4 regions of the Comamonas squillarum genome follow, and region 4 is predicted to be linked to each of the others. Evidence: predicted binding sites of a transcription regulator. Region 4 holds the regulator's gene; each other region holds the start of a gene.
What was found. The regulator LexA, encoded in region 4, represses DNA repair genes until DNA is damaged. The targets are predictions, from matches to a motif close to ACTGTATNNNNATACAGT.
Positions count from the first base shown of each region.

Region 1: a site for LexA is predicted at 5,507-5,524, ahead of N4T19_RS04565 (putative DNA modification/repair radical SAM protein). Genes of this name have one in related genera too.
Region 2: a site for LexA is predicted at 4,414-4,431, ahead of N4T19_RS00195 (PA0069 family radical SAM protein). Genes of this name have one in related genera too.
Region 3: a site for LexA is predicted at 2,153-2,170, ahead of N4T19_RS20120 (VRR-NUC domain-containing protein). Genes of this name have one in related genera too.

Region 1 is NZ_CP104377.1:966,271-973,391, forward strand. Features, by position in the region: gene N4T19_RS04545 (YbdK family carboxylate-amine ligase) at 1-69, opposite strand, end outside; gene N4T19_RS04550 (cation:proton antiporter) at 59-1,342, opposite strand; gene panS (ketopantoate/pantoate/pantothenate transporter PanS) at 2,137-3,090, shown strand; gene N4T19_RS04560 (TIGR03915 family putative DNA repair protein) at 3,113-4,033, opposite strand; gene N4T19_RS04565 (putative DNA modification/repair radical SAM protein) at 4,045-5,373, opposite strand; gene N4T19_RS04570 (tripartite tricarboxylate transporter substrate binding protein) at 5,564-6,544, opposite strand; gene N4T19_RS04575 (tripartite tricarboxylate transporter substrate binding protein) at 6,693-7,121, opposite strand, start outside.
Region 2 is NZ_CP104377.1:33,953-41,073, forward strand. Features, by position in the region: gene N4T19_RS00165 (NAD(P)H-dependent flavin oxidoreductase) at 1-643, shown strand, start outside; gene N4T19_RS00170 (DUF1439 domain-containing protein) at 730-1,374, shown strand; gene N4T19_RS00175 (hypothetical protein) at 1,371-1,856, opposite strand; gene N4T19_RS00180 (GbsR/MarR family transcriptional regulator) at 1,858-2,442, opposite strand; gene N4T19_RS00185 (acyltransferase family protein) at 2,652-3,836, shown strand; gene rnk (nucleoside diphosphate kinase regulator) at 3,871-4,284, opposite strand; gene N4T19_RS00195 (PA0069 family radical SAM protein) at 4,560-5,753, shown strand; gene N4T19_RS00200 (phosphoethanolamine transferase) at 5,750-7,121, opposite strand, start outside.
Region 3 is NZ_CP104377.1:4,397,825-4,404,945, reverse strand. Features, by position in the region: gene N4T19_RS20125 (ATP-dependent DNA helicase) at 1-312, opposite strand, end outside; gene N4T19_RS20120 (VRR-NUC domain-containing protein) at 309-2,117, opposite strand; gene N4T19_RS20115 (hypothetical protein) at 2,418-2,903, shown strand; gene N4T19_RS20110 (hypothetical protein) at 2,900-3,394, shown strand; gene N4T19_RS20105 (superoxide dismutase) at 3,451-4,077, shown strand; gene N4T19_RS20100 (ZIP family metal transporter) at 4,138-5,076, shown strand; gene N4T19_RS20095 (hypothetical protein) at 5,157-5,564, opposite strand; gene N4T19_RS20090 (helix-turn-helix domain-containing protein) at 5,752-6,036, opposite strand; gene N4T19_RS20085 (hypothetical protein) at 6,125-6,562, shown strand.
Region 4 is NZ_CP104377.1:616,580-623,700, reverse strand. Features, by position in the region: gene N4T19_RS02890 (hypothetical protein) at 1-168, shown strand, start outside; gene kdsB (3-deoxy-manno-octulosonate cytidylyltransferase) at 384-1,178, shown strand; gene adk (adenylate kinase) at 1,396-2,052, shown strand; gene N4T19_RS02875 (asparaginase) at 2,150-3,175, opposite strand; gene lexA (transcriptional repressor LexA) at 3,289-4,005, shown strand; gene N4T19_RS02865 (hypothetical protein) at 4,141-4,728, shown strand; gene N4T19_RS02860 (FMN-dependent NADH-azoreductase) at 5,164-5,799, opposite strand; gene N4T19_RS02855 (SDR family oxidoreductase) at 5,858-6,583, opposite strand; gene N4T19_RS02850 (carboxymuconolactone decarboxylase family protein) at 6,617-7,054, opposite strand.

The DNA of each region.
Region 1 (7,121 bases), 350 kb from region 4:
GACCAGCTGCAGCTCCAGCTCGACGCCGAGCGTCAAGGCCTCGGACTGGTGGAAGGCTTCAAGCGTCATGGCGTTTCTCCTTGCTGGTGAGGGCAGACAGGCCGATGCCGCGGTGCGCCTCGCCACTGCGCCACAAAGCGAGCGAGGCCAGCAGCACGCCAATCACCTCGCACAGCACAATCATCGGCAGCGCGATGGACGACACGCTCACTGCCACTTCCGGGTTGATCGCAGCCCATTGCGCCACCTGGCCGGAAGCCAGCAGCAAGGCCAGGCCCGAGCTGGGCGACTGTGCGCAGGCCACCGGCCACTGGCGCAACCAGCCAATGCCGGTGCCCGCGCCCAAGAGCAGCACGCCGCCCATCTTGCCCAGCAGCCGCGCCAGGCTGACGGCAGCGACCAGGCTGATCAGCGCCGCGCTGGGTGCAATCTGGCCGGCCATGCTGGCCACCAGCACAAACATCAGCAAATTGAGCATGGTGTTGCCGGCCATAAAGGCCGAGGGCCAGACCATGGGCTTGGGGCTCAGGTTGCGCAGCATGACACCGGCCAGCACAAAGCCCAGCGCCGCCGAGCCGCCAAGACGCTCCGCGAGCAAACTGGCAGCGACCAGCACCGCGAGCATGTAGAGCGCCGTGGAATCACTGCGCGACGATCGCCAGCGCAGCACCGGCCATAGCGCGGCGGTGGTCAGCAGCGCCCACAGCAGGGTCAAACCCAGGCTCCACAGCAAGTGGCCCATGCCAGCTGCCGTCAGCACGAGGCCCGATTGCGCATCCGTGCCCGCGACGGGCGACCAGGCCACGGTGACCACCAGGCCCAGCACCAGCGCATATATGCAGCCCAAGGTGGCCATCAGCAAGCTGCGGTCGGTCACGGCGCCACTGGAGCGCAGGTCGGCCGAGATGCGCAGCAGCACCGAGGGCGAGGCCACCATGGCCACCACCCCTACCCCTAGCGACACCGCCCAACCCATGCCCAGCAATTGCAAAGTGGCCGTGACCAGCACCAGAGCGGCCATCGATTCGACCAGGCTTTGCAACAGCAAAAATGGCTGTCGCATCAGCCATTTCAGGGAGATTTGCGAGGCCGCAATCAGCATGCTGGTGCCCACTGCCGTGTGCAGCAGCACCTGGGTGTTGCCCTGCAGCGGCCAGGGCAGATCGCCAAAGCCCAGCCAGCCAGCGAGCAGGCCCACCACTGTATAGCCCAGCATGCGCGGAAAACCGGTGAGTCGGAAAACCGCGTGCCCGGCAAGTGCCGCAGCTGCAACCAGCACGCACCAACTCATCAAGGGGCCCACACTGTGTTCAAGCCAGCCGCCGATCTGCGGCAGCGGCATGGAAGATGCTGCTTGGGGTGGCATATCTGCACCCTCCTCCAAAAAGTGTGTCCTGCATGCATGGCCGCAGGGCACAGAGCTGTAGATCGCCTGGCAGTGCCGCTGTCTGACGTGGCCAGCTTCAAAAGCCAGACCGTGGCAGGCACTGCGAGGCAGGGGATGCACCAGCGTGGTGCCCAGGCACCTTGTTGCACTTATGCATCAGATCGTTAACCAATCTCAACAACTTTACTGGATGATCTGCCGATTGCCACCACAGCATGCCGGCGCTGGGCACAAAAAGCCTTCAGTCCTACAATGCAGGCCGCATGAGCCGCTCTTTTTACCAGGCAGGTGTGCCGAGCACCCAGCCCTGCATTGGCGCCCAAGCGTGCTATTTGGAACGTAGCATGCGGTGGGTACAAAAGATGCCAGCATCCCATCGGTAAGCTGCACTGGCAAGCCCGGTGCCCGCACCTGCCCCAGCACCGCCAGGCAGTGCGCGCCAATATCCGACTGCGCAGTGATGCCACCCCGCCGCCCGCCCCAACCAGTTGCAGCCGTAACCGTATGATCGCGGCTCTGATGCGGCCAGCCACAAGCTCCCAGCGCCTGCCCGCTACCCACCGGTAGCGCCGCGTTCACCGCCCTTTTGCTGCCCCGGTCCGCTATCCCTGGTCGGGCACCTTGCCCGGCGGACGAGCGTGACAGCGCAGCCGCGACCACGCATCAGCCACTCCCTGCTTTTTGGCCCCTGTGCATCCGGATTTGTCCCTCCGCACAACCTGGGGCCCGTTTTTGGTCTGGATATATCCGTGCTTGCCTTGTTGACCCGTCTTTTCCCCGTCTGGGCGGCTGTGATGGCGCTGATCGCCTACAGCGCGCCCTCGGCCTTCCTGGGCTTCAAGCCCCATATTGCCCAGCTGCTGATGCTGATCATGTTTGCGATGGGCGTGACCCTGCGCGTGGCCGATTTCAGCCGCGTGCTGCAGCGCCCGGCCCCGATTGCGGCGGGTCTGTTCCTGCACTACCTCATCATGCCGCTAGCGGCCTGGCTGATTGCCAAGGCGCTGAACATGCCGCCCGAGCTGACCGCAGGCATGGTGCTGGTGGGCAGCGTGGCCAGTGGCACCTCTTCGAATGTGATGATTTTTCTATCCAAAGGCGATGTGGCGCTGTCAGTGACGATCAGTGCGCTGTCGACCCTGGTGGGGATTGTGGCCACGCCGCTGCTCGCGCGCCTGTATATCTCGGCCTCGATCGACGTGCCGGTCAGCGCGCTTTTGATGGAAATTGCGCAGATCGTGCTGCTGCCCATTGGCCTGGGCCTGCTGCTGAACCATTTCTGGCATGCGCAGATCAAGCGCGTAGAGCGCCTGCTGCCGCTCGTATCGATGGTGGCGATCTTGTTGGTGCTCTCCACCGTGGTGGCCTTGAGCCGTGACCGCATTGCTACCGTCGGCGGCGTCGTGCTGGCGGGCGTCATTGCGCACAACCTGATCGGCTACCTGGGTGGCTACTGGGGCGGTCGCCTGCTGGGCTTTGACAAATCGGTCTGCCGTACCCTGGCCATTGAGGTGGGCATGCAGAACTCGGGCCTGGCAGCCAGCCTGGGCGCCAAGTTCTTCAGCCCCATGGCCGCGCTGCCGGGCGCCATTTTCTCGGTCTGGCACAACATCTCTGGCTCGCTGCTGGCCGGTTACTGGTCCAGCCGCCCCACGGGCACGGCCAATGACCATGTGCGCCGCGAAGACGTTTCGCTGCACTGATCTTGCAGATCCGCAGGGCTGATCAGGCGCGCTGCGCTGCTGGTTGCGCCGCCAGCATCAGCCCGGTGCGGCTGCGTGCGCCTGCGACCAGGCCGCTGATCAGCTGCGTCTCGGGCAGGTTCTTCCAGTAGCGGCGCGGCATTTCGCGCAGCATGGCCTGCTCCTTGAGCCGCGCCGGGTTGAAGGTCGATTGGTAATAGGCCAACCACAGCGCCTCGCCCGCATCGGGGCCCGGTGCCTGGGCTTGCGTGGCGCCAGGCCCCCATTGCAGGCATTCCTGGTCCCAGAGCACGCTGCAGCCTGGCGTCAGAATCGCCCAGCGCATATTGCTAAAGCGCTCCCTAAAAAAGCCCGAGGCCGCGCGCACGATGTGGTGCTCGGGCTCGAACCAGGCCACATGCAACGGTGCGCCCTTCTCGTCCTGCGCGGGCCGAAAGCGCACAAAGGCATGCATCTTGTGGATCTCTCGCCCCACCGCACGGGCCAGGCGTTCGATCTCGCGCCAATCGGCATCGAGCGCATCGCCTGCCAGGCTGGGCATGCACTGCAGCCGCCACAACCAGCGGTAGCACAGCATAAAGCGGCCCGGGTTGCGGTGGCAGCAGGCATGGCGCAGCACAGCCAGCTGGGGTTTGCGGATATGCACCGGCTGGCCGGGTGCAATGGTCAAACGGTCCAACGCATCGGGGGTAATAACGCGGGCCGGCGCATCGGCAACCCAAGCACCGGCAGCCGCAGCATGGGCTGCCCCAGCGTCGGCTGCCCCAGCATCCGCAAACAAATCACCATCCTCGGCCTGGGTGGACAGTTCATCCGTCCAGCGCCAATGCACCACCTCGGGCGCTGCGCCCAGGGCCAGCAATACCCGCGCCGCTTGGCGAAAGCCGGCAAAGTCGTCCGGTGCTTCCAACATTACGGTCAAGCTGTCGTTCTCTGCCTGCATGCCGGGCCTCCTCAAAACAGCGCCATCTGCGCGGCAGCCGCCAACTGCATACCGCTGTGCCGGCGCTGCACCGCGCCCTGCCCCATCTGGGCCAGCAGCTGTTGGCGCAAGCTGGGACTGTCGAGCATGGCCAGCGGCGGGTGGTAGTCATCCAACTCGACAAAAGGCAGCACCTTGCTGGTGGCAACGCGCAGCTGCTGCAGATCGGCCAGCCGCAGCCGGCGCACCCGGCGGGCAGCGAGCAGGCGCTCGACACTGCCTACGCCCAAGCCCGGCACCCGCAGCAGCCATGCCTTGGCCGCACGGTTCAGGTCCACCGGGAAATGCTGGCGCTGCGACAGCGCCCAGGCGAGCTTGGGGTCCAGCTCCAGATCGAGCATGCCGCCGGCGGCTGGCGCAGTGATCTCGGCAGGGCTGAAACCGTAGAAGCGCATCAGCCAATCGGCCTGGTAGAGCCGGTGCTCGCGGATCAGCGGCGGCGCCTGCAGCGGCAGATCGGACGATGCATCGGGGATGGGGCTGAAGGCCGAGTAGTAGACGCGGCGCAGGCGCTGGCCGGTGTAGAGCGCGCTGCTGGTGCGCAAGATGGTGGCGTCATTGGCACTGTCGGCGCCCACTATCATCTGTGTGCTTTGGCCAGCGGGCGCATAGCTGGGCGCTGCGGCCCGGGCTGCCTGGCGCTGGCGGGGCAGCGATACCAGCTTGCTGCCCTGCTGGTCTTGCGTCTGCTGCCGGGCCAGCTCGATATGTTCGGCCACCTGGTGCATGGCCGCGGCAATACCTACGGCATCCTTCTCGGGCGCCAACTGCTGCAGGCCCTGCTGGGTGGGCAGCTCGATATTGATGCTGAGCCGGTCGGCATAGCGGCCTGCCATGGCGAGCAACTCAGGGGCAGCATCCGGAATCGTCTTCAGGTGGATATAGCCGCGAAAATCATGGTCCTCGCGCAGGCTGCGCGCCACCTCCACCAATTGCTCCATCGTGTAGTCCGACGACTGGATGATGCCGCTGGACAAAAACAGGCCCTCTATGCAGTTACGGCGGTAAAAGTCCAAGGTCAGGCCCACCACCTCTGCCGCGCTAAAGCGGGCACGCTGCACATTGGAGCTTTTGCGGTTGATGCAGTAGCGGCAGTCGTAGATGCAGAAATTGGTCAGCAGAATCTTGAGCAGTGACACGCAGCGGCCATCGGGCGTATAGCTGTGGCAGATGCCCATGCCCTCGGTCGAGCCCATCCCCTTGCCGCCCAGGGAGTTGCGGGGCTTGCTGCCGCTCGACGCGCAGCTGGCATCGTATTTGGCGGCATCGGCCAGGATCTGGAGTTTGGTGAGGGTTTGCATAAATACTGTGTATATGTACAGTATTCTAGCAAAATCTCCTCGCGTTCACCAAGATGGGAGTGATCCTCCTTGGGAGCGCGCCCCTCCGGGACGCATGGCGGCGCTATTCAGACCGGAGTAGTTTTCTGCAAATACTGTATATAAATACAGCTTTCAGGAAAACTGCCCCCAGACAGCCATCACAGCCCCATCAAGCCTGCGGCCCCAGCTTGGCCAGAACGGCCTTTTCCTTGACGGTGGACTCGGCGGCAAACTTTTTGTAGTCGGCGCTGTTCATGTAGATGGGCAGCATCTCAAAGCGCTGCAGCATGGCCTGGTAGCTTTCCATCTCCATCGCTTCCTTGAAGGCCTTGTGCAAGGCCGCTTGCACATCGGCGGGCATGCCCTTGGGGCCCACCAGGCCAAAGGGCGAGTACTGCGTGGTCGGCAGGCCCAGCTCGATCAAGGTGGGGGTGTTGGGCAAGGTCGGCAGGCGCTTTTCGGTCCAGACGTTCAAGGCGACCATGCGGCCCTGGTCCACATAGGGGATCACGGCGCTGGTGTCGGCCGCGACCATCACCTCACCCGCCATCGTGGCACGCATCAGCTCCGACGAGCCCTTGTACGGTACATGCACGACATCCAGGCCCAGCTGCTGCGCAATGATGGCCGAGGTGACATGGGGCGAGGTGTAGGTGCCGGTATTGCCCAGCGTGAGCTTGCCAGGATTGGCCTTGGCCCAGGCCACCACGTCCTGCCAGCTCTTGAGCCCGGACTGGGTGCTGGCCACCATGCAGAACGCATAGCCGGTGACATTGATGATGTAGCTCAGGTCCTCCACCGGGTTCCATTTGAGGCCGGTGGTAAAGGGCAGGCGCATCACGCTCATCGGCAACTGGGCGATGGTGTAGCCGTCCGCTGCGGTGTTCTGCAACTGGGTAGCGGGCAGAGATCCTGCCGCACCCGGGCGGTTTTCCACGACAATCGGCTGGCCCAGCACCTTGGCGGCGTTCTCAGCGAGCTGGCGCATCGTCAGATCCGTGGGGCCGCCGGCCGGAAAAGCCACCACCAGCTTGATCGCCCGGGTGGGAAAGGTCTTGCTGGCATGGGCCAGCGATGCGCCCGCCCCCATCCATGCACCAGCTGCCGTGGCAGCCCCCGCTTGCAGCATGCTTCTGCGCGTCAACACCATCTCTTTGTCTCCATTTCAGTCTATAGGCGACAAAGAGTGTAGAAAAGCGCTCCCAGGCACGGGGACGCATGGGTGACATGGTCGGCAGCCCGTAAGGATTCTGACTGCGAACCGGCCTGCACTGGCCGGCGAGGCCGATGGCGACGCCCTACTCTACGGTCGCGCCCGACTGCTTGACCGCTTTGCCCCATTCGGCAATTTCGCTGGCGACAAAGCGGTCCATCTCCGGGCCACTGGTCGGCGCGGGCTCGGAGCCCCGGTCGCGAATGAACTTCTGCATCTCGGGGCTGTTGAGGATGGCCACCGTCTCTTGGTTCAGCTTGTCGACGATGGCTTTGGGCGTGTCCTTGGGGGCCATCAGGCCCAGCCAACCGACCGCCTCAAAGCCCTTGAACTCCGGCAGGCCGGATTCAGCAATCGTTGGTACCTGGGGCAACTGGCTGGAGCGTGTGGCTGACGTCACCCCCAGCGGCACGGCCTTGCCAGCCTGGATATTGGCCAGCGCGGCTGTGACTGAGTCGACCATCAACGGCACCTGGTTGCCCAGAAAATCCGCCTGGGCCGGGCCGCTGCCCTT
Region 2 (7,121 bases), 580 kb from region 4:
GTTCCAGGCCGCCCATTCCTGGGGCGGTGTGGTGATGCACGACATCATCAACAACAGCTTTGCACACAAGGCCATCGACAAGGGGGCCGATGGCCTGATTGCCGTGGCCGCTGGTGCCGGTGGCCATGCGGGCATCAAGAGCCCGTTTGCGCTGGTGCAGGAAATCCGTGAATGGTTTGACGGCCCGCTGGCCTTGTCGGGCAGCATTGCCCATGGCCGTGCGGTGCTGGCAGCCCAGGCCATGGGCGCCGACTTTGCCTATATCGGCTCGGCCTTTATCGCCACCGATGAGGCGCGCGCCGTCGAAGAGTACAAGCAGATGATCGTCAGCTCCAACTCGGACGACATCATCTACAGCAACCTGTTCACTGGCGTGCATGGCAACTACCTGAGCCCGTCGATCCGCGCAGCTGGCATGGACCCGGACAACCTGCCGGTCTCCGACCCCAGCTCGATGAGCTTTGGCAAGGAGCGCAAGGCCTGGAAAGACATCTGGGGCAGTGGCCAGGGCATCGGCGCCATCAAGCAGGTGGTGCCCGCTGCCGAGCTGGTGGCCCGGCTCAAGCGCGAGTACTTCGACGCCCGCGACGCGCTGCTGGCTGGCGGCCCGAGCCGCGCGTCAGCTACTGCACAGGCGGCGTAACGCGCAGATACCTACACCGGCCGCCTGGGCTGAACTTTGGCCCTGCGGCGCTGTCCAACCGCGCTTGACGGCTACGGTGTGATGCGATGGAGAATCAGTTTTTTGCCCAGGGTGCCCCCCAGCCGCTGCAGCGCCGCCGCTGCCTGTTATGGGCTGCCGCTGCCTTGGTGGCTATGGCTGGCCTTATGACCAGCGTGGCGCAGGCTGCCGATGCCAGCCTGCCTGCCGGTGCACGCAGCATCCGCATCAGCCAGGCGCAACTGCAGCAGGCAGTCGCTGCCAAGTTTCCGCTGGCCCGCTCCTGGCAGGGCATGGTCGTCATCCAGCTGCAAAAGCCCAGCGTGCAATTGCTGACAGCCAGCAACAGCCTGCGAGCCGCCTTCGATATCTGGGTGACCGAGAAGCTGATGGGCAACGAATACCCTGGCCAGATGACCCTGGATTTTGGCCTGGCCTTCGATGACGCCGAAGCCAGCATTCGCCTGCACAACGTGCGTGTGCAGCAGCTGCAGATGCAGGGCGTGCCTGCTGCCTACCAGGGCATGTTCCAGACCTATGCGCCCCGCCTGGCCGAGCAGGTATTGCAAGGCCTGCTGGTCTATGAGCTGCCGGCCAGCCAGCGCATGCTGCTGCAAGGCCTGGGCTATACGGTCGAGCGCATGGAGGTGCAGGAGCAAGGCCTGCGCATTGTGCTGGCGCCCAAGACAGCCACTGCTGTGCCAGCGCGTTAGGCCAGCGTGTAGGGGTAGTGGGCGGATAAGCCTGGTGCCAGTTGCTCCATCAGCGCCAAGGCTTGCAGTACCACATCCTGCCCCTGGTCCATCCCCTGGTCTTGCGCAGCTTCGAGCTGCGCCATCAGATCGGCCAGTTGCAGCCATTGCCCGGCATCGATACCCAGCGGCTGGGGCAGGGCATCAGGCCCGGCAGCGTGGTCCAGAAAGGCAACGGCCTGCTGCTGGTCACGGCTCAGCAGCCAGGCGTCACCGGTGCCCGAGCAGGCAAACACCCACCAGTCCTGGCCCAGCATGGCCAACGGGGCGTCGCGCCCCCAGGTCTCTTGGGCCGCGGCCAGGTGGTCCAGCAGCACAAAATCGCCGGCGATCTCGGTCGTGGGCAGGCCATGACCGGGCATCAGGCCAGGCACCACAGCGGGCCAGGTGCTGCCGGGCCAGAGCCGCTCGGCAATGGCAGCCGGCGCTTGCAGGGCCAGCATCTCAGTCGTTGCCTTCCTTGCGGGCGGGCGATTTTCCGGTCAGCCGGTCCTTGAGGGTCAGCACGCGGGTGACGGCGCTGCCCATGCCCATCAGCTGCAGGGCGGTGTCGGGGTTGAGGCGCTGCACATCGTCAAACCAGGTCATCAGCTTGTCGATCAGGTCGTACATCTCCTGCATGCGCTGCTGGGCGTACTGCTCATCGGCGGAATGGGTTTCCTGCAGCAGGGCCGAGCGCAGCATCGACTGCGTGGGTTCGATCTCGCGGCGGCGGCGCTCTTCGGCCAGGGTGCGAAAGATCTCCCAGACATCAGCCGGCGCTTCAAAGTATTCGCGCCGGTCGCCCGGCTGGTGGCGCATATGCACCAGGCGCCAGGATTGCAGCTCCTTCAAGCCCATGCTGACATTGGAGCGCGAGAACGACAGGCCCTCGGCAATCTCGTCGGCATTGATCGGCTGGGGCGAGAGAAAGATCAGCGCGTAGATCTGGCCCACGGTGCGGTTGATGCCCCAGCGGCTACCCATCTCGCCAAAATGTGACACGAATTGGCGGGTGAGCTCGGGCAGCGGCGTTGGGGCTTGTTTCATGGCTGTGATTATCGGTTTTTTCTGGAAGCACTGAAATGCCCAGGCCGCCGCCACCCGGCCAACCACCCGGCGCCGTGTAAAGAAGGCAGATTTCGCTCGATCAGCGGGGCGGCAGCGTCAACGGGCGCGGATCCCCAGGCGTTACACATGCAGTGGCACTGCGCGCGCGGTGCCACACCTTTGTCAGAACATTGCCAGCCTGCGCTGCCATGGCTTGCCCATTGTGGTGTCGCTGGCCAGAGACTATCTTGCCTACCACAACAACCCATAACAAACGAAATCTGTGGCTGGACATGACCAAAGGGGCTTGCTGTGCTGCCATCGTCTGGCACCACCTGGCTTTCTACGGCCCGATGTCGGATGTCGCAGCGCAAGTCACCCCCGGCATCATTGACTGGCTGGCGGAATATGCGCGCATTGCCGTGCAGATTTTTCTGGTCATGGGCGGCTTTCTGTCGGCGGCCAGCCTGGCCCCGCAAGGTGTGGCCCGCTTTGGCAGCCCGCTGGCCAAGATCGGCCAGCGCGCGCTGCGCCTGCTCGCGCCTTACTCCGTCGCGCTGTTGCTGGCCGTGCTCATCGCAGCGCTGGTGCGGCCCTGGTTTGCCCACGACTCCGTCCCCGCCGAGCCTACTTGGCAGCAGCTGATCGCCAATGCGCTGATGCTGCAGGACATCAGCGGCGAAGATGCGCTGTCGGCCGGCGTTTGGTACGTGGCGATTGACTTCCAGCTGTTTGCCGCCGTCACCTTGCTGTTTGCATGGAGCCGCCGCTGGGCCCGCCAGTGGCTGGGCCTGCAGCTGGGTCAGTGGGTGGTTCTGGCGCTGACGGCCATGTCGCTCCTGGTGTTCAACCGCCACAGTGAGCTGGACATGTGGTTTGTTTACTTTATCGGTGCCTATGGCATGGGCATGCTGGCCTTCTGGGGCAGCCAAAGCGCCAAGCCCTGGTCCTGGACGGCCTGTCTGCTGGCGCTGGGTCTCGTGTCACTGGAGGTCGATTTCCGCCTGCGCATTGCGGTGGCGCTGTGCGGCGCCGTCGCGCTGCTGTGGCTGATGCGCCTGCCGCACGACAGCCGCCTGGTCGACTGGCTGGGCCGCCAGGCGCCCGTGCGCTGGCTGCAGTCGCTCGGCCAAATGGGCTACTCGGTGTTTCTGGTGCACTTTTCCATCGTGGTGCTGTGCAACGCGGTGGTCTCGCATGTCTGGCCCAGCCAGCCCTGGCTCAACTGGCTGGGCATGGGCCTGGCCTTTGCGCTGTCGCTGCTGGCCGGGCGCGCGCTCTACCTGGGGGTGGAGGCGCGCACGCCCAGCCTGCGCTCTGTGGCTCGCTGGGAGCTGGGCCTGGTCGGCGGCGGTCTGCTGGTGACCCTGGTGGGCGCACGCTTGTCGATGTAAGCACGCCCTTTGCCGGCTCTGGTCTGTTGGCCGCTCAGCGGTGCAGATCGCCAGCGCGCTCGGGCTGGTAGCTGATGCCGGTCACGCGCACGGTCATGGTCTTTCCTCCCACGGAGGGCCAGGCCAACTGGTCGCCAATCGCCAGGCCCAGCAGCGCACTGCCCACCGGTGCAAATACCGAAATCTTGCTGCTGGTGTCGTCCAGGTCCTTGGGGTAGACCAGGGTCAGCTGGAACTGCTTGCCCGATTCGGCAATGTCGAAGTTGACGCTGGAGTTCATCGTCACCACATCCGGCGGAATATCGCTGGGCTCCACGATATCGGCTCGGGCAATCTCGGCCTCCAGATCCGCCTTGCCGGGGAAGGCACTGGCCGGCATGGCCTCCAGCAGCGCTTCAAGGCGGTCCACATCCAGGGATGACAGGATGAGTTGGGGTTTGCGAGACATGAAAACTTCCTCCGGAGTATGTAATCCCCGAATGTAGGCTATGCCCCATTTCGCACCAAAACGGTGCGAATAGCCCTGGTGCAGGCGGCGCTTGCAGAGGCTGCCGGGATGGCGGACAATGCATGAAATACTGTATATAAAAACAGTCATAATCCGTTAGTATGCCTGCCCGCCATCCCTCCACCCACACCGTTGACTCTGCCCCGTTTGAAGACGCACAGACCCTGCACCGCTGCGCGGACGAGCTGGATGGGCCTGTGCCGGTGCGTGTGCCACTGCCGGTGGCCCGCAAGGGGCGCGGCGCGGTTGGCACGCCCCGCCACCGTTTTGCCAGCGATGTGCGGGAATGGGCCGACGATGGCTGGACCCCAGCAGCTGCTCAAGCGGCCGTCGGCGCTGATCCAGAATTGGATCTGGAAGAAGGCGCCTGGTGGCAGCAGGACGCCGAGAGCCTGCCGACCCAGGTGCACGCGGAGCGGGCGCGCAGCGCGATCCAGAAAAACGACTCACCCGATATCTTCTTTGATCACTCGGTCAACCCCTACCGGGGCTGCGAGCATGGCTGCATCTACTGCTATGCCAGGCCGTACCACAGCTACCTGAACCTCTCGCCGGGGCTGGATTTTGAAACCCAGCTGTTTGCCAAGACCAATATTGCCCAGGTGCTCAAGGCCGAGATCAGCCGCCCGCGCTACCAGCCGGCCTCGCTCAATATCGGCTCGGCCACCGATTGCTACCAGCCCATCGAGCGGGAGCTGGGCCTGACGCGGCAGCTGATCGAGGTGCTCAGTGAGGCCGAGCATCCTTTTTCACTGATCACCAAGAGCAGTGCGGTGGAGCGCGATATCGACCTGATCGCCGCTGCAGCGCGCAAGAATGCGGCGGCCGTCTACATCACGATCACCAGCCTGGACCCACAGCTGACCCGCCTGCTCGAGCCCCGGGCTGCGGCGCCGCACCGGCGGCTGCGCACCATACGCCAACTGGCGGAGGCCGGCATTCCGGTCGGGGTGAGCGTCGCACCCCATATTCCGTTTTTGACCGAGGACATGGAAGAGGTGCTGGCGGCCGCGCGCGAGGCCGGCGCCACCACGGCCTTCTACACCGTGCTGCGCCTGCCTTGGGAGCTCAACGGCGTGTTCCAGCAGTGGCTGCAGGCCCATTACCCGCAGCGCGCAGCCCGGGTAATGCAGCGGGTGCGCGACCTGCACCAGATCAGCGAGGCCGACCGGCTGCGCGGCAAGAGCTATGACAGCCAGTCGTTCAGCCGCATGAAAGGCCAGGGCCTGTGGGCCGACCTGGTGCGCCAGCGCTTTGTGCGGGCCTGCGCGCAGCTGGGCTATGGGCGCGAGCGGCAAGAGATGGATTGGCGCGGTTTTGAGGCCTGGCGCGCCCAGCAGCTGCAGCAGACAGTGCGCCAGGCGGGCGCCGCGCAGGCGCCGCACCCGGGGCAGGGCACGCTGTTTTAGCCGCGCTTGCGTGCAGCAGCGACCGTGGTCGGCGGCTGCGCTGCAACGGTTGCTGGAGCAGAGGCAGACGCCAGGTGCGCCAAAGTGGCGGGCGGTGCAGAGCGGCCCTTGCAGCTGGCAAAAATATCCAGATCGGGCTGGTGCAGCGCGGTCTGCACATCGGTGAGGCCCAGCATCGAGTGGAACAGGTTGTCGTGGCTGATGCGGGCAGTGCCCACGGCCTGCTGCAGGCAGCTGGTGCTGATGCCCATGCGTTGCTGCATCGCGGGCGAGAGCCAGGTGATCCAGGGCACATGCTTTTGGACATCGGGTGCGACGGAGTAGGGCAGGCCGTGCAGGTAGATGTTGTTCTCGCCCAGCGATTCGCCATGGTCGGCCACATACATCATCGCCGTGGGCTGGCGCTGGCCCTTGCTGGCGAGCCAGTCGATCAGGCTGCCGAGCATGCGGTCGGTGGCAACGACGCTGTTGTCATAGGCATTGATCAGCGATGCGCGGTCGCAGGACTGTAGGTTGACGTTGTTGCACTCGGGGCTGAAGCGCTTGTCCTGGCCCAGCGAACGCTTGAAATAGGCCGGGCCATGGCTGCCCATCTGGTGCAGCACCACCACCACGCCTTTGGCGCGTTGCTCGGCGGGCAGCGCATTGATGCGTTCATCGAGGCCTTCGAGCAGGGCCATGTCCACGCATTCGCCGTCCTGGCACAGCGCCTTACGGGCCGCGGCGGGCAGGTCCGTCTCGGTATTGGCGTTGTGCACGCGGGCGCAAACGCCCTTGCAGCCCGATTGGTTCTCGACCCAGAGCACAGCCAGGCCGGCGCGCTGCAAGACATCGAGCAGGTTTTCATAGGATTTGTTGCTGTCCTGGCTGCTGCGCCCCAGGTGGGAGAACATGCAGGGCACCGACACGGCGGTGCTGGTGCCGCAGGACCAGGCGTTGGTGGCGATGGCGAGGTCCTGGCGGGCGGACAGCAAAGGCGTCGTGGGACGCTCATAGCCATTGGTCGCAAAATTGCCGGCGCGGCCGGTCTCGCCGACGACCAGCGCATAGATCGGGAAGCTGGTCTGGCCAGCATAGCTGGCACCCAGCTTGGCATCTTCGCCAATCGGGTACAGCGTGGTGTCGCGGTGGTGAATTTGCTGGGCCACCAGGTTGCCTGCGGCGTAGACGGTGGACAGCGGGTTCATCATGTAGCGCAGGTTGGTGTGGTTACGCATGGCTGACGAGATGGGGCGAAAACCCGCCACCACCACGACGGCCATGGCCAGGACCGCCAGCAGCACCATGCCCAGCTGCTGGAGCACTGGGCGCCAGCCCTTGCGGTGGGGCAGGGTCTGGCGCCAGATCCACCAGGTGGGGGGAATAGCG
Region 3 (7,121 bases), 1.3 Mb from region 4:
GACCTTGGCCTGCGCCCAGTGCAAGGCGCGGTGGTTGTCGCGCACGCTGTCGATCTGGCCCCGGTAGGTCTTGATTTCTTCGAGCTGACCCAGAGCCGGGTCAAAGCCATCGGCGCGGCCGCGTACCTGCAGGTCTTCAAAGCTGCCTGCCAGGCGCAGTTCTGCCTCATAGCCGGCGCCCCGGCGGGCACGCACCAGGCCATGGCCTTCGATGCCTTCGAGCGCCGATGGCGCAGGCGTAAAGCGCAAATCCAGGTCGCCCGCGCGGGCGGTGAACTCGCACAAGGCGCGCACCGCCACGGTGTAGCTCATGCGCCCGCCTCGCGCCACTGCACATGGCAGACGCCCACGGGTATGCCATGGGCGGCGCAGTACTCCAGCCAGCGGATCTGGTTGTCCTGCAGCTTGTCGCCCGGGCCTTTGACCTCCACCAGCTGGTAGCGCCGCTCTTGCGGCCAAAAGCGCACCAGGTCCGGAAAGCCCGTGCGGTTGGCCTGCAGATTGCCGAGCAGGCGCTGGAACAGAAGTTGGAGGTGGGCCGCCGGTATGCAGGCCAGTGCATGGTCCAGCAGCGCCTGCGTCAACGTGCCCCAATACACAAAGGGCGATTGCAGGCCAGCCTTGTCGGCAAAGCGCTGGCGGATTACCTCGGCATAGCTGCCGTCGTCCAAGGTCGCCAGACAAGCCTCAAACAGCGCCGCACGCCGCGCAACAAAATCGGGCGCATAGACATCGGCCGGCCCCGCCTGGAACGGATGAAAAAACGCCCCTGGCAAAGGCGCAAAAATCGCCGGCCAGCACAGCAGGCCAAACAGCGAGTTGACCAGCGCGTTCTCGACATAAAACACCGGCGCATCGTCGCGGTGCCAGTGGTCGCGCAAGGCGTATTCCACAGGCATCAGGCGCAGGCCTTCGGTGACCTCGGCGGTGTTCATGGCCTCGCCAGCGCGCAAGGCGGCCTCCAACGCTGCGGCATCGCTCAGCGCATCCATCGCCGCCAGATCGTGTTGCATGCGTGGCATGCGCAGCACCCGGTCCAGCGCCACATCCTCACGCAGCTGCGCCACCTCGGGTTTGAGCGCGCGGCGGCTGGCGCTGCGCTGGCCCAGGTGGCGGCGCAAGCGCGGCAGCATGCGGGCCAGGCGCTGGCTTTCCTCATCGCTCTCGGGCTGCTGCGCAGCGGCGCTGGCCAAGGCCAGGGCCTCGTCAAAGCGCTCCATGCGTTCGAGCACGCGCATGCGGCGGTGGCGTGCGCCCGGGTAGGGGCTGGCAGCATAGGCCTGCTCGGCCAGCGCCCAGCTTTGGCTGCGCTCACAGGCCTGGCCCAGGCGCAGCAGCACCTTGGCATGGCGCTGCTGCAGCCAGGGGTTGGCACTGCGCCAGGTGGTCAACGCGTCCATCAGCGCCTGGCGGTCTTCGTCCTCATCCACCGCCTGGCGCCACTGCTGCAGCTGGCGGTAGCCCTGCACATCGGCGCGGGTCTGGAAGGCGCGCGACTGCGCATCAAAGGCCACCGTCTCGTATTTGAAGATGCCCAGGTCGGCCAGCACAAACTCTGACCAGTCCTGGTGCAGATTGCCAAAGAACATCAGGCGCAGGCCCTCGGCCAGCTCGCCGACGGTGACGCGCCAGGCGGCATGTTCGGCCTGCGGATGCCAGCGGTGGTAGGGCTGCAGCTGCCCTTGGGCTTCTTGCTCGGTACCTGGATCAGACTGCTGAGCCCATTGCGCAAGTTGGGCCAGCATGTCCGCCTTGCGCAGCGAGCGCGCCAAGCCGGCATTGGCAAAGATCTGCAGCAGCTCGGGCTTGGTGTGCAGCGCAAACAGCTCGGCCAACGCCATATCGGCATCGGCATCGATCCAGCCCAGTGCCAGCAAGGGCTGCGCGGCGGCATGTACATCGGGAATCTCGTCGTAGACCAGCTTGTCCGCGCGGAACCAGGGCCCGCGCCGCATCAGCATGCGCACCATCAGCGCCTGCGACGGCATGGGGGCCTGGGCAAAGTCCGCCAGAAACTGCTGCTCCTGCGCGTCCAGCACATCGCCATAGCGCTGCCCCAGCCACTGCAGCGCGCGCTCGAAGTTGTGCAGGTAGTAGTAGCGGTGGGGGGCCAGCATGGGGGTCGGATGCGGTGTGGGTGAGTGATAGCCGATCTGTATTTTTATACAGCTATTTTAACTTTGCCGCCATGTCCCCTTCTGGCCGTCAGGCTCGCGCAGCCGATTGCACTATTCCACTGCTTGCAGGCAGGCCATATACAAATGAGTTTGCGAATAGAAACGATTCTCATTTATTATGTTTTTATTTGACGCTGCCTTGATGCCGAGCAAAGTGTTTTCCGTTTATCCCGTGGAGGCGAGCCAACCGTGCCAAACCCAGACAGTGACATCCATCCGTTGGTGCAGGAGCACGGTGTGATGCTGCGCCACTATGCTGCACTGCAAGCGCGCTGCACGGCCCAGGTCGATGCACTGCGCGCGGAAGTCGAGGCGCTGCGCGCCCAGGTCACCCAGCTGCGGGCTCAGGTCATCATGCGCGACAGCGCCCTCATCTGGGAGCGCGAAGACCGCCTGGTGCACCTGTCGGCCATCGCCAACCGGGCGGCCGTCACGGCCGTGCGCCGCTGTGTGGACCCGGCCGCGACGATGGAAGTGGCCGCCGTGCCCCCGCCACCACCCGATGCCTATCTGCAAGAGCTGGGCCAGCATGCCACCAACCTGGTGATCTGCCAGACCGGCTGCATCAGCCACGGCGGCTACTGGCGCGAGCATGACCAGTGCAAGCGCCTGGGCAGCACCTGCCTGCTGGAAGACCCCCAGGGCTTTGTCCCCACCGAAACCGCCAAGGCCTCGCACGCCTGGGTGATGACGGCGGCCAGCGTGCCCGCCAAGGAGCTGCCATGAGCTCGCGTTTTCCGTCCTCCGTATCGGGCCCGCTGCTGCTGCGCGAATGGGAGCGCCTGACCCAGACCGGCGTGGAAGCCAGCCGCGACAACCGCCCTGAGCAAGCGCTGGCCTGGCATGAGCATGCGCTGCGCGTGGCGCACCAGCTGTTCCACGATGCACCGGCCGGCGTCTGCGCCGATGATCGCCTGGCTGCCTTTGTGGTCGCGCACCTGAACCTGGCCGACTGCTTCAACACCTTGAGCCAGCCGATATCGGCCGGCGAGTGCATCAACTGCGCCCACCACCAGCTGCTGGCCTTGACGCGTGACGACCATGCCAGCGCCGATCTGCGATCGGCCGCCTGCAAGCACCTGCACCACACCTTTGCCGCATTGACCGAGCACCACAACCGCTGCGCCGCCCGCGAGCGCGAGGATGCGATGGAGCGGCAGGCCCACAGCGTTCCCATGCCTTCGGGCAACCCGCCGCCGGGCACGCTGCTGCACTGACAGCCGCCGCACCGGCATTGACCTCCCTGTTCTCCACTCAACAACTGACACACGATATGTCCTACACCCTGCCCAAGCTGGCCTATGCCTACGATGCCCTGGAGCCCAATATTGACGCCCAGACGATGGAGATCCACTACAGCAAGCACCACCAGACCTATGTGAACAACCTCAATGCGGCGGTTGAAGGCACGGAGTTTGCCAACCTGCCCGTCGAAGCGCTGGTGGCCCAGGTGGAATCGCTGCCCGAGAAGCTGCGCCTGCCCGTGCGCAACAACGGCGGCGGCCACGCCAACCACAGCCTGTTCTGGGAAGTGATGTCGCCCAGCGGCGGGGGCCTGCCCCAAGGCGATGTGGCCCGGGCCATCGATGCCGACCTGGGTGGCTTTGACGCGTTCAAGGACGCGTTCACCAAGGCGGCACTGAGCCGTTTTGGCAGCGGCTGGGCCTGGCTGACAGTGACGCCTGCAGGCAAGCTGGCGGTGGAGAGCAGCGCCAACCAGGACTCGCCACTGATGAAGGGCATTGGCTCGGGCAACACCCCCATCCTGGGCCTGGATGTGTGGGAGCACGCTTACTACCTGAAGTACCAAAACCGCCGCCCTGAATACATTGCCGCTTTCTACAATGTGGTGGACTGGGGCGTCGTTGCCCGCAAGTACGCCGCTGCACTGGGCAAGTAAGTCACTCCCTTCTTCGAGCACGCGAGCACGCACATGACCCCAGGCAACCAACCGATGGAAATGGACAACCAGCCCGACCCGCGCGATGACGCATCGCGCAGCACCGCCAGCCCTGCGCCCAAACCGGCGCTCAAGCTGCAAACCCGCATCGGTCTGCTGATCTGTGCCCTGGGGGTATTTGCGCTGGCCGCACTGATCTGGGATGGCTTGAAAAACCAGCCCTCGGTGCGCAACGCGTTGCTGGGCGGCTGCATGGCCGCCCTCGCCACTGCCTTGGGCACCTTGCCCGTGCTGCTGGCCCAACGCCCATCTGAACGCACACGGGACACTCTTTTTGGATTTGGCGCCGGCGTGATGCTGGCTGCCTGCGCGTTCTCGCTGGTCATCCCCGCATTGGATGCCGCACGCGCCTCCAACCTGATGGGCGGCAGCGCCTGGGCTGCCGGCGGCGTGGTTGGCACCTCCATCCTGCTGGGCGGCCTGGCCCTGCTGGCCATGGACCGCCTGCTGCCCCACGAACATTTCATCAAAGGCCGCGAAGGCGCCAGCGCCCAGCAGCTGCGCCGCACCTGGCTCTTTGTGTTTGCAATCATCCTGCACAACCTGCCAGAAGGCCTGGCCATTGGCGTGGGCTACGCCGGCAATGAAGGCATGCGCGCCAATGCGCTGGCCATCGGCATCTCTATCCAGGATGTGCCCGAAGGCTTTGTCGTTGCCGCCGCGCTGCTGGCCGTCGGCTACAGCCGAGGCTTCTCCGTCCTGCTGGGCATTGCCTCCGGCCTGGTCGAACCCCTGGGCGCCGTCGCCGGCGCCGCCATCATCGGCAGCTCCGCCCTGCTCCTGCCCTGGGGCCTGGGCTTCGCCGCCGGCGCCATGCTCTTCGTCATCAGCCACGAAATCATCCCGGAATCGCACCGCAAGGGGCATGAGTTTTTTGCGACTACGGGGTTGATGGTGGGGTTTGTTTTGATGATGGTGTTGGATACGGCGCTGGGGTGAGGGGGTAGCGGGCGCGTTAGAGATACGCGTCAATACTGCACGCGGCGAGCTAAATGGCCCAGCGGATTTAGGGAAGATTGCTAACTCGCTGCGGTTGCAGCTAAGCCCGTCTGATATTTGAAGAGGCGCAACTCATGCTTGGCCCTAGATCGCTTATGCAGCAGTTCCTCAATGTCCAACACCCCAATATCAACACCATAGATGTCGTTCAGGTTGGTTGAAAGATCCTCAGCGACGAACACTTCGTCGAGATCGAAGATACCAATCGCTTCGAAATGTGTTCGATCGCCGGGCCCTTCGTGGTTCGCATCGCTCAAGCCAGGGAGCATGTCCAAAGCGCGGCTGTATGCCGCCTCTGGGTCGCCGGCTGCGAACATATGCAATGCGAGAAAGTGATGTTCTTCACTGCGAAGAACCTCGTACGGTGGTTGATTGTTCAACCAAAGGTTTTCCTCCTTTATGAGGAAGTGAGCCACATACAAAGGCATAAGTGAGGTGCTTTCAAGGGAGAAGGTTTACGGCGAATTTACGCTCCAATCGAGGAGAGCCTCTATCTCTGCTCCTTAACAGGAAAGAACAGGCAAAGGCACCAGATACACCGGGCTATCTGACTTTCTCCACGCTCGCTCGCACACGCAGTTTTCCGCAACCCAACGCTGCGTAGTCTGCCCCCTTTTAGCTTCGGCTTCTCGTCTTCTTGCTAGCTGCGAATAGGTTGCTATCCCGTCTTTCGAGGTATTCCGCAAGGACCTCCAACGGTGGCACACCAAGCGCCTCCGCGAACTCCACCAATTCCACAGCATCAATGCGCCGCTCGCCACGCTCGCACTTGGACACAAAAGTCTGCGTGTTACCAAGACGCTGTGCCAGCTCCACTTGCGACACGCCCATACGCTTGCGCGTGGCAGTGAGAACGGACAGTAAGAGCTGGTAGTTGGGATTGTGGGTGGAGCGGTACATGGTGGATGGACATGAAACTGCTCACAAGTTAAAGTCCGTTCTGGAATAGTCTGAAATGGACTATTTCTGCAACCAAACCGCCCTCTGAATGCTTGCAAGCACGCCACCCGAGCGTCCGCATTTATGCATCAACCTGAAAGGATTTATTGCTATGGAGCACGAGCACAAGCTCCTTGTCGTGACCGATGAAGTCGTCAGTCAAACTTCCTTGGGTGAAGGCCTTATCGAAGCTGAAGTGCTTGATCCCTCTGGTTCCGGAGTGGATGAGCAGGATGATGCTCGCATGCACCAACAAGCGCTGCGACGGTTCAGGCCTACACAGCTATGGATCTGTCTGCTGTTTTTCTTTGAAGGGGTCTTGGGAGTGTTTGTTGTTGGCTGGCCGGCGCTGATTCTTTGCATTCTGGGAATCTTGTATATGGCATGGGTGGCCAAGCGGTCTAATGCGCCAGCAAGTGAGGACATGAATCGAGGGCGCATGTATGGCGGAGATGCAAGACTGCCGACCACCCGATGGCGACCATAACGCCTAGTCAAATTGATAGACCGCATCCAGCCTAAAACAGCGATCAATGGCTGAGCACTGCCATCAGAAGCTCGATACCAACTTCGATGCAACGTCTACCCCTTTGAAGATCTCCCGGCCTCCGCCAACCCGAACTCCAAGAATTGCCGTTTACGATTCATCGGCTCTCTGCACCCCACCCCAATCCCCCCACAACCCCAAAGCTTATTTGCGAATGATTCTCAATTGATCATATACTGCACCCATGGCGTAGCAATTGCGGCTACTCCAAGGTTCATCGTGGGGCGACTTACCGGAACTGTCCGGAAGTCGTTTTTGCCAGCCAATGGTTCACACTAGCCACGCATTTTTTTGCGATGAACACCGGCTTCGATAGCGCCATTGCAGCGCAGCGATCCAGTCTCTGAAAACGCCTTTGCTCTGCCCTGCCAATGTTTGGCAAGCCAGCACCACCAGACCTTCTGTCTACCCTCCCCTGATCTCTCTCTATCTACACACATGCTGAGGGCATGTTTTTTTACGTCTGCACAGTGCCTCGCGTTGACGGCATCTGCGCGCT
Region 4 (7,121 bases):
AAAGGCTTTCGGCTGCAGCTGCAACTGGAAAAAGCCCAGGGCTACGACGGCCTGGTCGCCGTCCTGCCCAAGCTGCGCGAGGTGATCGACGCCAAGAAACTGCGCCCCATCGAGGCCATTCTGTTTGGCAGCAACGAGACCAATACGCCTGTCAAGCCTGCACCCTGAGCGCGGGCGCCGCAGCAGCGGCGACTGCCTGGGTAGGTGGCTTGTGGCTGTCGGGCCTGGCCGGCGGCGACTAGCTGGGCGCACCTGGCCGGCCGCACCTAGTCGGCTACACCTCGCTGGCAGCGCCTGGCCGGCCGCACCTCGCCGGCCGCACCTCGCCGGCCACCCTCCTCGCTACAATTTAAGTTGGCTTCACTCTCCTCTCCTTTAGCACCATGGCATCCGCACCCGCGCCGTTTACTGTCTTGATTCCTTCGCGCATGGCCTCCTCGCGCCTGCCCAACAAGCCCCTGGTCGATATCGCCGGCCTGCCCATGGTGGTGCGCGTGGCCAAACGCGCGCAGGAGAGCGCCGCCCAGCGCGTGGTGGTGGCTGCAGATGACGAGCGCATCATCGACGCCTGCAAAAAGCATGGTGTGCAAGCGGTGATGACCTCGCCCAAGCACCCCAGTGGCAGCGACCGCCTGGCCGAGGCCTGCAATGTGCTGCAATTGGGCGGCGATGACATCGTGGTCAATGTGCAAGGCGACGAGCCCTTGATCGCGCCGGCGCTGATCGATGCGGTCGCGGCGCTGCTCAGCGACCGGCCCGAGGCCAGCATGGGCACGGTCGCGCACCCGATTGCTGATCTGGAGTCGCTGCTCAGCCCCAATGTCGTCAAGGTGGTGCTCGATGCACAGGGCCTGGCCAGCTATTTCAGCCGTGCGCCCATCCCCTGGGGCCGTGATTTTGTGAATATGGCCTGGTGGAAGAACCCCGGCACCACCGGCACGCCCGGTTTTGCGCCGCTGCACCATATGGGCATCTACAGCTACCGCGCCCAGTTTTTGCATACTTTCCCTACGCTCAGCCAGGCCCCGACCGAGCAAATCGAGATGCTCGAGCAGCTGCGCGCGATCTGGCATGGCCACCGCATCGCCGTGCATGTGACGCGGCAGATCCCTGGCTCGGGCGTCGATACGCCCGAAGACCTGGTGCGCGTGCGCCAGCTGCTGGGCGCGGTGATGTAACCCGCGTGCCTGCCCTGCACCGCGACGGCCTCCGATGCAAGCGCACCGTAAGCTAAAAGGCGCAGCATGCCTGTCTCGCGCAGCCGAGACACGGTATTGGTGCCAGTTCGCTGACAATCCCCTGATGCGTGATATGCTCAAGCCCAGTTTTTTTGTGTAAAAGCGGGCTTTAGTGCCCGCTTTTGCCGTGCAAGTTTTTTATTCTCCAAGGACCGTCATGAAATTAATTCTTTTGGGAGCACCCGGCGCCGGCAAAGGTACGCAAGCTGCCTTCATCTGCCAAAAATACGGTATTCCCCAGATTTCCACCGGCGACATGCTGCGTGCTGCCGTCAAGGCTGGCACGCCGCTGGGCTTGCAAGCCAAGGCCGTGATGGACGCCGGCCAGCTGGTCAGTGACGATCTGATCATCAATCTGGTCAAGGAACGTATCGCCCAGGCCGACTGCGCCAATGGCTTCCTGTTTGACGGCTTCCCCCGAACCATCCCCCAGGCCGACGCGATGAAGGCCGCCGGTGTCAAGCTCGACTATGTGCTGGAGATCGATGTGCCGTTTGAGGCCATCATCGAGCGCATGAGCGGCCGCCGCAGCCACCCCGCTTCCGGCCGTACCTACCACGTCAAGTTCAACCCGCCCAAGACCGAAGGCCTGGACGATGTGACCGGCGAGCCCCTGGTGCAGCGCGAAGACGACAAGGAAGAAACCGTCAAGAAGCGCCTGGATGTGTACAGCAACCAGACCCGCCCCTTGGTGGACTACTACAGCAGCTGGGCCGCCCAAGACCCGGCCGCCGCCCCCAAGTACCGCGCCATCAGTGGCATGGGCTCGGTCGAAGAGATCACGCAGCGCGCCATTGCCGCGCTGCAGGCCTGATAAGTCGCACAGACTTATCCGCACAGCCACTGTCTTGCGACAGTGGCTTTTTTAATGCCTGCTCATGCCATCAGCAGACCGGCATGCGGCGGCTGCTTTAGGCCTTGGCTTGGACCTGCGCCAGCGCCAGCGCCAGTTGCAAGCTGACCCGGCATTTGTAGGGCGTCAAGGCCACCGCCAAGTCCTTTTCCAAATCGGCCACCCCAGGCAATACCGCATCGCTGATCACACCATCGCTGCAGCGGCTGCTGCGCCATACCGGCAGACCTTGCTGGCGTGCGCGCGCCATGGCCTCCAGAAGCAGCTCATGCACGGTGCCATTGCCGGTGGTCGCCACCACCAGGCCGTCGATGCCCTGGGCCTGCAGGGCATCCACCAGCCCCGGGCGCAGGCCCGCGTGGCTGGTCACGATCTCCACCCAGGGCCAGGGCTGGCTGGCGGGGGCAGGCAAGGCGGCCAGCCACTGGCTGCCGCTGTAGCCATCCGCTGCGCCTGGTGCCGGCGAGGCATAGCCCTGGCGCAGGCGCACGGTCACGCCATCCACCCAGCCCAGGGGCCCCTGCTCGCCCGATGAAAAGGCCAGCAAACGGTGCGGATGCACCTTTTGCAGCCAGCGCGCGCTGTGCAGCTCGCCGCCGCCCGTCACGGCCACGACCTCGCGCAGCAGCGGCTGGCCATCCGCAGCCAACGCCGCAGCGGCGGCCACGGCGTCCTTCAGGTTCTGCGGGCCATCGGGCATCAAGGCATTGGCCGGGCGCATGGCACAGGTCAGCACCACGGGCTTGGCCAGGCGCCCTAAAACGCAATGCAGGAACCAGGCAGTCTCTTCGAGCGTATCCGTTCCGTGGGTGATAACAACAGCACGCACCGCCTCATCGTGCATGGCCGCATCGCAGCGCTTGAGCAGCGCATGCCAGACCTCGTCATTCATGTCCTTGCTATCAATTTGCGCTATCTGCACCGCATCCAGCGGGCCTGCCGCCGCAGTCTCAATACCGCTCACGCCCGCCAGCAAGGCCGCGATGGACAGCTGGGCCGCGCGGTATTGGCCGGGTTTCTCGGCGTCATCAGCCATGCCGGCGATAGTGCCGCCGGTGCCGATGATCAAAATTTTTGGCTGCAAGGCTTGCCTCCTGCAAAAAACTGGTTAAAAATACAGGTACTGGATTGATATACAGGTGTTGGATGCACAGTGGCTTTGCTTCTGCCCGGCACCGCAGATCACACGGAGATCTTATGCGAGACCATCCCAAACTGACCGCGCGCCAACAAGAAATTCTGGACCTGATCCAGACCGCCATTTCGCGCACCGGCGCCCCGCCAACGCGCGCCGAGATTGCCAGCAAACTGGGCTTCAAATCGGCCAATTCGGCAGAAGACCATCTCAAGGCGCTGGCCCGCAAGGGCGTGATCGAGCTGGTCAGCGGCACCTCCCGGGGGATTCGCCTGCAAAGCGATACTGTGCGCTCCATCAATGCCGCACGTGGCACGCGCTTTTCGTCGCCGCTGGCAGGCGTGTCCAATGCCACGGCCGGCCTGGGCCGCGTGGTGCAAGAGCTCGCCCAGCTGGCCCTGCCGCTGATCGGCCGCGTCTCGGCCGGCTCGCCCATCCTGGCGCAAGAGCATGTCGACCAAACCTATACCGTGGAGGGCGGCCTGTTCCAGCAGCAGCCCGATTACCTGCTCAAGGTGCGCGGTATGTCGATGCGCGATGTCGGCATCATCGATGGCGATCTGCTGGCCGTCAAAGCCACGCGCGAGGCCCGCAACGGCCAGATCATCGTGGCGCGCCTGGGCGATGACGTCACCGTCAAGCGCCTCCAGCGCACCAAGGACGGCATTGAACTGCTGGCCGAAAACCCGGATTACCTGCCCATCATCGTGCAGCCCGGCGAGCCCTTTGAGATCGAAGGCATTGCCGTGGGCCTGATCCGCAACACGATGCTGAACTAGGCCTAGCGGCCCCCTCGGCCCTCCCTTTTCTGCGCAACCCCAGGTAGCGGGCGTTGTGGGCTCTTGGCCCACAGCCCTGGGGGATGCGCTCGCCCTGCGCAATCCTGCTGTTACCCGTATACCAAGGAGTCTCCTATGCTTGTAGCAGATGCATTGCGCGCGCTTGCGCCTTTTTCCCTCGTCGCTGGCCTGCCCTGGTTCCAGTCCATCCAGCGTGCCATTGTGCGCAGCAACCGCCGCCGCCCCGGCCATGGCGCCGCCAATGACGGCCAACTGGCCGCCCAGGTGCACTGCTTTGCCACCGCGTCCTCTGCCGCTGTACAGCGCGGTGCCGCCCAGCAGCTGAGCTTGCTCGATGGCCCGGTAGCTCAGTCCAGCGTGGATACGTCAGGCGCGGATACCTCCTGCATGGACACGCCCCGCGTTGACTCGCCTGCCGATGGTGCACCAGTGCAGCGCCCCATCGACCGCATCCGCCTGCCGCGCAAACCCGCTGCGCGCCGTCGCCTCTCAGCAGCTGCGCAGTCCCACACCCGCCCCTTCCTGTCGGTGCAGCGCTGCAGCGCCCAGGCCGCCAATGATGCGCCCATCAAGATGTACTGGGCCCAACCGGCCAGCCTGCACCGCCAAAAGGGTATGCGCTGGGCCATGTCGGGCAGCATGGCCGATATCTGTGCCGAGCTCGAGCGCCTGGAGCGGCTGGAACATCTGCACGCGGTCTAAGCTGCTGTTCGGGCGGGCATCAAGTCTGGCCGCCAGCATGCGTTGAACGCTGCGAATAGGGCCAGACTAGCCGAAGGTTTGCGCATGGGGCTCAGCGTCCCCGGCGCGGCATCTTGCCGCAGGCAGACCCGATTGCCGCTAGGTGCGGCCGGCTAGGTGCGGCCGGCTAGGTGCGGCCGGCTAGGTGCGGCCGGCTAGGTGCGGCCGGCTAAGGGTGAGCAGCCAGGCAACAGCCTACCGGAGGGTTTCCAGAACAACGCTGAGATAGTCTGGGCAACATGCAAGACAGGTGCAACGACGGTACAGCACGGCCCCAGCCAGCAGCAGCCCCCTGCCGCACAAGCCAGGCCTTGGTGGTGCAAGGCCCATGCGCTGGGCACCCCGCGCTGTCAGCCATCGCTCCCTGCTGCCCACTTGCACCAGCTACGCGTGCTGTCAGCGCGCAGCAGCGACCACCTCCAGCGCCTGCTGCTTGAAGGGCGCCAGCTGCTCCCGCAAGGTATCTCTTGCGCTATCCACCGCAGCGGCGACGGCATCGGGGCCAAATACCAGGCCTTGCAGCAATACAAAATGCACATTGCGGATGCCGATGGAGGCCAGCGCATAGCGCAAGTAAGGCGTCAGAAAATCTTCCTGCCGGGCCCGGGGGCCCGTGTGGAAGCCGCCCGAGCTCACCAACACCAAGGTGGGCCGGTCTTTCATCAGGCCGATCTTCCCTTCAGGCGTGGATGCAAAGCTGCGGTGGATGCGGATCACATGGTCCAGCCAGAGCTTGAGCGTGGCCGGCACCGCAAAGTTGTGCATGGGGGTCAGAATCATCAGCAGATCGCTGTCTTCCAACTCCTTGATCAGCGTTTCGGACCAGGCCAGCGCCGGTGCATCCGCGCTCGCATTGGCGGTGATCGCCAGCGCATAGTCGCGGCTGATCGGCGGTATCGGGGTGGCCACCAAGTCGCGCTCGCGCAGCGGCTGCTGCGCCAGGCCCAACTCGGCGAGCATATCGGCCGCCAGTTGGTAGCCATGGCTGGCCTGGCCATGGGGGCCACAGTTCAAGAGCAAGGTACGGGTCATCAGTCGTCCAATCGTTTGAAAATAATCACACCCCGGTGTCCAGCCAATGCCTGGGGCATCAAGCCGCACTGCATTTGCAGACCCAGGCCGCCAGCGTGGTCCGCCCCAGGCGAGCGGGTCCCGTGGGCAGCAAGCTGTCACCGTCCAGCAACGCCCCCCGATACAGAGCGTGGGCATCGCCCAGCACTTCCCGCGGGTCGCCGCGCAAGCGCAGGTACTGCTGCATCCAGTCGGCCATCGCCATCTTCTGGGGCCCGGCCACCTCCATGCAGCCATCCAACGGCTGCGCCAGCGCGGCATCGGCCACCAACATCGCCAGGTCCTCTGCGGCCATCGCCTGCATACGCGCTACGGGCATGGTCAGCGCCGTACCGGCAGGGCTGCCCTGTGCCAGCCGTGCCAGACTTTCGTACAGGGGTGCGGCACGCAGCACCGTATAAGGCGTGCTGCCTGCCTGGATCAGCTGCTCTCGCAGCGCCAGCGCCTGGTAGTAGCCGCTGTGCTGCAAGCGCTGCAACCCCAAGGCCGACAGCGCAATATGGTGCGCCACTGCTGCAGCGGCGATGGCGGCATTTAGCTGGCGGCATATGCTCGCCCAGCTCGCCAGCGCATCGGCCGTCTCCATCACAGGTGGCTCGCGCACATCAATCAGCACCTGGGCGCCATGCAGCGCAGCTGGCAGCCTGGGGTCCACATCCGCAACCACCGGGTAGCCCAGCTGCCGCAGATTGCTGACCACCTTCGCGCCCAGCAGCTTGCAGCCGCCCAGAACCAGGACTTTCATAGGCCGTCTTGCGCCACGCCGGGAGCTAGCTTCTTAAACCGGCATCTTGCGAAAGGCAATCGCAAAGCGGTTCCAGCTGTTGATCGAGGTGATCACGGCCGTCAGCTCCATCAGCTCGGCATCCGTGAAGTGGGGGCGCACGGCCTCCCAGACGGCATCGGGCACATGGTTGTGCGACACCAGGGTCAGCGCCTCGGTCCATTCCAGCGCAGCGCGTTCGCGGTCGCTGAAGAACGGCGTCTCACGCCAGGCGGCCACGGTGGCCAGGCGGCGGCTGGATTCGCCGGCCTTGACCGCATCGGTCACATGCATGTCCAGACAAAAGGCGCAGCCATTGATCTGCGAGGCGCGCAGGCGCACCAGTTCCTTGAGCAGAATGTCCAGGCTGCCCTTGGCAATCTGGTTTTCCACGCCCATCAGGGCCTTCATGATGGCGGGGTCGGCGGTGTAGAAGTCGAGTCGGGTTTGCATAGCTATCTCCATGGCTGGGTTGCGTCGGTGAATTCCGTTGCTGATAGGCAGTATGCAGTTGTCTTGG